DNA from 2 places in the Serratia symbiotica genome. Region 2 is predicted to be linked to the other one. Evidence: riboswitches for the same ligand, from Rfam matches in the RefSeq annotation. Region 2 holds a riboswitch; the other holds the start of a gene.

Region 1 (3,414 bases), 370 kb from region 2:
ACGTGCTCAAGTGCTCGCGGCGTCATATGCGTTCGCTGCTGAACACCATGCAGCAGCGGGATTGGCTCACCTGGCAAGCGGAACCGGGGCGCAGCAAGCGTTCTCTCCTCACCTTCCATTACACCGGCCTGGCGTTGCAGCAGCAGTGGGCTGAAGAGTTACTGGATCAAGATCGCATCGATCAGTTGGTACAGTTGGTCGGCAATAAAAATGAGCTTCGCCAAATGCTGTTATCCCAACTCGGCCGCCGCTTTCGCCAAGGAAAACACATTCTACGGGTGCTCTACTATCGCCAACTGTACAACCTGCTGCCCGGCTCAGCACTGCGGCGTTCGGAAACACACTTGGCTCGGCAGATCTTCAGCGGTTTGACGCGGATAAATGAGGAAAATGGGGAACCAGAATCAGATCTTTCCCATCACTGGCAAGTCTTGACGCCACTACACTGGCGTTTTTATCTGCGTCCAGCGATTCGTTTTCACCACGGTCGCGAATTGGAGATGGAAGATGTCATCCGTTCGCTCACCCGCCTGATGCCGCAGCCACTGTTTTCACACATCAAGCATGTGACATCACCATCCCCTCACGTCATCGATGTGCATCTGCACAGCCCCGATTACTGGCTACCATGGTTATTGGGCAGCGTGCATGCGATGATCCTGCCGCGTGAATGGCAAAGCCTGCCGGATTTCGCCCGCCACCCGATCGGCACTGGGCCGTATAGCATGGTGCGTAACCACCACAGCCAAATGAAGATCCACGCCTTCGACGACTATTTTGGCTACCGGGCGCTGATCGACGAAGTGAATATCTGGGTACTACCAGAATTGACTGAAGAGCTGATGCACTCCGGCGTACAATTGCAGGGTGACGACACCAGCAAAAACGAGCTGGAAAGCCGACTGGAGGAAGGCTGTTATTTTCTGCTGTTCGATCAACGCTCACCGCTGGCGGCCGATGCGGCTATCCGTAGTTGGCTGTGCGCACTGCTCAACCCGATTTCCCTGTTGAACAACGCCGAGACTGTCTATCAACGCTACTGGTCGCCCGCCTACGGCCTGCTGCCGCGCTGGCATCATAACCGTACATTGACGCAACAGCCGAAACCGCCAAGCCTGAGCGCGCTGACGATCACCTATTTCAACGAGCACTCGGAGTTCCACGCCATCTGTCAAACCATCAAACCGCTGCTGGCACAACACGGCATCACATTGAGGGTACAGAGCGTGGATTACCCCACCTGGCACCAAGGCAAAGCGCAGAGCGATCTGTGGCTCGGCAGCGCCAACTTCACCCTACCGTTGGCGTTCTCGCTGTTCGCCACTCTGTATGAGATGCCGTTGATGCAGCACTGCATGAGTGAGGATCTGGCCGAGCAAGCCGCACTGTGGCGCGCCAACAGCCTGCCGCTGGCAGCGTTCTGCCAACGGTTGGTCAGCAGCCACCTGTTACATCCGCTGTTTCACCACTGGCTGCAATTACACGGCCAGCGCAGCATGCGCGGTGTGCGCATGAACACCCTCGGCTGGTTTGACTTCAAATCTGCCTGGTTTGCACCGTCAGAGGACTAAATGCGGTTCTTAGCGCCTTTCACTTGCATCGGTTAGTCTTTACAATGGTGCCGTCTCATCGGGGTGCGGAAAAGGGGCTGGCCCTTTTCTGCTGAGAGCACACCCGTCGAACCTGATCCGGTCAATACCGGCGGAGGGATTTGAGCCTAGCGACCCAGCCTCACCGCCTCGCCCCCTCAGATACCCTTGCCCTTTTATTTTTCAGGAGTGCAAAGTGGTCAAAAAAAAATACCTGCCCTGTTTACTGCTGCTGTGCGCCGCATCGGCGCTCGCCAAGCCGACACTGACGGTTTATACCTATGATTCCTTCGCCGCCGACTGGGGCCCCGGCCCAGCAGTGAAAAAAGCCTTCGAGGCCGACTGCGGCTGCGAATTGCAATTCGTCACACTGGCAGACGGCGTATCGCTGTTGAACCGTCTGCGCATGGAAGGCAAAAATAGCGCCGCCGACGTGGTGCTTGGGCTGGACAACAACCTGCTGCAAGCGGCGCAGCAAACCGACCTGTTCGCACCGAGCGATGTGGATACCAGCAAACTGACCGTACCGGGGGGCTGGCAGGATAAAACCTTCGTGCCCTACGACTACGGCTACTTTGCCTTCGTCTACAACAAGGACAAACTGAAAAACCCGCCTAAAAGCCTGCAAGAACTAGTGAGCCGTGACCAACACTGGCGGGTAATTTACGAAGATCCGCGCACCAGTACCCCTGGTCTTGGCCTGCTGCTATGGATGCAAAAAGTCTATGGCGAAAAAGCGCCAGAGGCCTGGCAACAACTGGCGAAAAAAACCGTCACCGTCACTAAGGGTTGGAGCGAAGCTTATGGCCTGTTCCTCAAGGGCGAAGCCGATCTGGTGCTCAGCTACACCACTTCCCCGGCCTACCACCTGATCAAAGAAAAAAAAGACAGTTATGCCGCCGCCCAATTCAGCGAAGGCCACTATCTTCAGGTCGAGGTTGCCGGCAAACTCAAGGCCAGCAAACAGCCTGCGTTGGCGAAGCGCTTCATGCAGTTTATGGTGACGCCAGCATTCCAGAGCAGCATCCCTCTCGGCAACTGGATGTATCCCGTCATCGACACCCCACTGCCGATCGGCTTTGAACAGATGACCACTGTGCAAACCACACTGCAATACCGCACCGACGAAGTGGCTAAACATCGCGGCAATTGGGTTCGGGCATGGCAAACCGCCGTCAGCCACTGATCCCCATTTGGTGGTGGCCTGGGTTGTTGGCCGCAGGTCTGATCCTGACCATCGCCACGCTGGCGCTCGGCTCACTGTGGCACTATGCACCAGAAAGCGACTGGCGCAACTTGTGGCAGGACAGCTACCTATGGCATGTGGTGCGCTTCACCTTCTGGGAGGCACTGCTGTCGGCACTGCTCTCGGTGCTGCCCGCCATCTTACTGGCGCGGGCGCTGTATCGCCGCCGTTTCCCTGGTAGGCAGTGGCTGCTTAGGCTATGCGCCATGACGTTGGTGCTGCCGGTGCTAGTGGCGGTGTTCGGGCTACTCAGCGTCTATGGCCAGCAGGGCTGGCTGGCCACGTTGTGCAGTTGGCTGGGTGTTAACTACAGCTTCTCGCCCTACGGTTTACGGGGCATTTTACTGGCGCACCTCTTTTTTAACCTGCCGCTAGCCAGCCGCCTGCTGTTGCATGCGCTGGAGAATATACCGGTCGAACAGCGCCAACTGGCGGTTCAGCTCGGTATGAACAGTTGGCAGCAGTGGCGCATTGTCGAATGGCCAGCGCTGCGCCGCCAACTCCTGCCGAGCGCTGCACTGATCTTTATGCTGTGCTTCGCCAGCTTCGCCACAGTGCTGGCGCTGGGCGGCGGGCCGC
Region 2 (3,414 bases):
CGCCATCGCTGCTCAGCACGTAGCGCTTGGGTATCTATCATGTCCAATCCTTAACAATGGTATTTCGCCGACTGAGCATGCACCGCCTCAACGAACGCGCCAGCGTTGGCCGGCGGCACGTCCTGATGAATGCCGTGGCCCAAGTTGAACACATGGCCTTCACCATGGCCGAAGCCAGCCAAAATGGTTTCCACTTCTTGGCCGATGCGTTCCGGCGTGGCATAGAGCATCGATGGATCCATATTGCCTTGTAGCGCCACTTTATCGCCCACGCGGCGGCGCGCATCGGCAATATCGGTGGCCCAGTCCAAGCCCAACGCATCGCAACCGGTGGACGCCATTGCTTCCAGCCACTGGCCGCCACCCTTGGTGAACAATGTGACCGGCACTCGGCGGCCATCGTTTTCACGCAGCAGGCCGTCGACGATCTTGTGCATATAGTGCAGTGAGAACTCACGGTAATCACGGCCAGTCAATACGCCGCCCCAAGTGTCAAACACCATCACCGACTGCGCACCAGCCTTGATCTGGGCGTTGAGATACAGGATCACGCTGTCCGCCAGCTTGTCGAGCAGTAGGTGCAACGTGGCCGGTTCGGCGTACATCATCTTCTTCAGCTTGGTAAACGCCTTGCTGCTACCGCCTTCTACCATGTAAGTCGCCAGCGTCCACGGGCTACCGGAAAAGCCGATCAATGGCACTTCGCCCTTCAGTTCACGGCGGATGGTACGCACCGCATTCATCACGTAACCTAATTCCACTTCCGGATCGAATAGCGGCAATTTGTCTACATCGGCGCGGCTGGCAATCGTGGAAGAAAAGCGCGGACCTTCGCCAGTTTCGAAATACAGCCCAAGCCCCATGGCATCGGGAATGGTGAGAATATCGGAGAACAGGATTGCGGCATCCAGCGCATAGCGGCGTAGCGGCTGCAGCGTTACCTCACAGGCCAACTCCGCGTTCTTACACAGTGACATAAAATCACCGGCCTGGGCGCGGGTCGCCTTGTACTCCGGCAAATAACGACCAGCCTGGCGCATCATCCATACGGGGGTCACATCCACCGGCTGACACAACAGCGCACGCAGGTAACGATCGTTCTTCAACTCATTCATTTATGAGGCTCCCTTAATCATCTACTCACCATTGTACATTATTCTGCCCATCGCGGTGCCACGCTTGGGCATGCCGATAGATTTCATGCCTTGCAATATACTGGGGATAAGCTTGTAGTTTTTATTCTCCCTCCTATACTGGGGGCATCTTGTCGGAGTGCCTAGCGCCTGATTTATTCAACAAATTGGCCGGGCTGAGACCGTTAATTCGGGATCCGCGGAACCTGATCGGGTTAGTACCCGCGAAGGGAACAAGAGTAATCTATAGCCACAGGCAGGATTTCTCCCGATTTGGGATGCCCCTGCAGCGCCGGCCAGCATCATTACTCCTTCCGAGCTCCAGGCAAGCAACTTTCCCAACCCAACACACTGGAAGGAACTTGCTATGTCTAACGTTAATAACCCCCGCCCCCGTAAAGCGCAACGCGAAGCCGCCCAGCAATTTATCGATACCCTGCAAGGGATGGCTTTTCCCAATTCACGCCGTATCTATCTGCAAGGCTCGCGCAGCGACGTACAGGTGCCAATGCGCGAAATCCAGCTCAGCCCAACATTGATCGGCAATAACGCGGATACCCCGCAGTACCAGCAGAACGAAGCCATTCCGGTGTATGACACTGCTGGCCCCTACGGTGACCCGCTAGCACTGCTTGACGTGCACGCTGGCCTGCCCAAACTACGCGCAGGCTGGATTGAAGAACGCGGCGATAGCACCACCCTGAGCGGGGTCAGCTCCGGTTTCACTCAACAGCGTCTGGCGGATGAGGGGTTAGATCATCTGCGCTTCGAGCACCTGCCGCTGCCACGCAAAGCACAGGCTGGCAAGTGCGTGACCCAATTGCACTATGCCCGCACCGGCATCGTCACCCCGGAGATGGAGTTTATCGCCATCCGCGAGAATATGGGTCGTAATCGCATCCACAGCGAGGTGCTGTGCCAGCAACATCCCGGCCAAAGTTGGGGGGCAAATTTGCCGGAAAACATTACGCCAGAGTTCGTACGTCAGGAAGTAGCCGCTGGCCGCGCCATCATTCCCGCCAACATCAACCACCCGGAATCAGAACCGATGATCATCGGCCGCAATTTTCTGGTGAAGGTCAACGCCAACATCGGCAACTCGGCGGTGAGTTCATCGATCGAAGAAGAAGTGGAGAAACTGGTATGGTCTACCCGTTGGGGCGCAGATACCGTGATGGATCTGTCTACTGGCCGCTATATCCACGAAACTCGCGAATGGGTTCTGCGTAACAGTCCGGTGCCGATTGGTACGGTACCGATCTATCAGGCATTGGAGAAAGTCAACGGCGTAGCGGAAAACCTAACCTGGGAGATGTTCCGCGATACGCTGCTGGAGCAGGCGGAGCAAGGGGTTGATTACTTCACCATTCACGCCGGAGTGCTGCTGCGCTATGTGCCAATGACCGCCAAACGTTTGACCGGCATCGTCTCGCGCGGCGGGTCGATCATGGCGAAGTGGTGTCTGTCACATCATCAGGAAAATTTCCTGTATCAGCATTTCCGTGAGATCTGTGAGATCTGCGCCGCCTATGACGTTTCGCTATCGCTCGGCGATGGCCTGCGCCCAGGCTCGATTCAGGACGCCAACGATGAAGCGCAATTCGCTGAGCTGTACACCCTGGGCGAACTGACCAAAATAGCCTGGGAATATGATGTACAGGTGATGATTGAAGGCCCCGGACATGTCCCGATGCAGATGATCCGCCGCAATATGACCGAAGAGCTAGAGCACTGCCACCAAGCGCCATTCTATACCCTCGGCCCGTTGACCACCGATATCGCTCCCGGCTATGACCACTTCACCTCCGGCATCGGTGCAGCGATGATCGGCTGGTTCGGCTGCGCTATGCTGTGCTACGTCACGCCAAAAGAGCACCTCGGCCTGCCGAACAAAGAAGACGTAAAACAAGGGTTGATCACCTACAAGATCGCCGCCCACGCCGCCGATCTGGCCAAGGGGCATCCGGGCGCGCAGATCCGCGACAACGCCATGTCCAAAGCCCGCTTCGAATTCCGTTGGGAAGATCAGTTCAACCTGGCGCTTGATCCTGACACTGCCCGTACCTACCACGATGAAACCCTGCCACAGGGATCCGCCAAGGTAGCCCATTTCTGTTCCATGTGCGGCCCGAAGTTCTGCTCGATGAAAATCTCGCAGGAGGTGCGCGATTATGCCGCCGCTCAGGAGGTTGCCCAACCGATCGAAGTACAGTTAAACGGCATGGAGAAAATGTCCGCCGAGTTCCGCTCTCACGGCAGCGAGCTGTATCACCGCACCAGC

What was found. A riboswitch is a leader RNA that binds a small molecule or an ion and turns the genes downstream of it on or off. The one in region 2 is predicted to bind thiamine pyrophosphate.
Region 1: linked by a shared signal. The riboswitch ahead of thiB (thiamine ABC transporter substrate binding subunit) and the one ahead of thiC (phosphomethylpyrimidine synthase ThiC) in region 2 are both predicted to bind thiamine pyrophosphate.

The regions. Positions count from the first base shown of each region.
Region 1 is NZ_CP050855.1:2,739,948-2,743,361, forward strand. Features, by position in the region: gene sgrR (HTH-type transcriptional regulator SgrR) at 1-1,571, shown strand, start outside; TPP riboswitch at 1,621-1,728, shown strand; gene thiB (thiamine ABC transporter substrate binding subunit) at 1,786-2,775, shown strand; gene thiP (thiamine/thiamine pyrophosphate ABC transporter permease ThiP) at 2,751-3,414, shown strand, end outside.
Region 2 is NZ_CP050855.1:3,106,982-3,110,395, forward strand. Features, by position in the region: gene nfi (deoxyribonuclease V) at 1-41, opposite strand, end outside; gene hemE (uroporphyrinogen decarboxylase) at 51-1,115, opposite strand; TPP riboswitch at 1,259-1,383, shown strand; gene thiC (phosphomethylpyrimidine synthase ThiC) at 1,501-3,414, shown strand, end outside.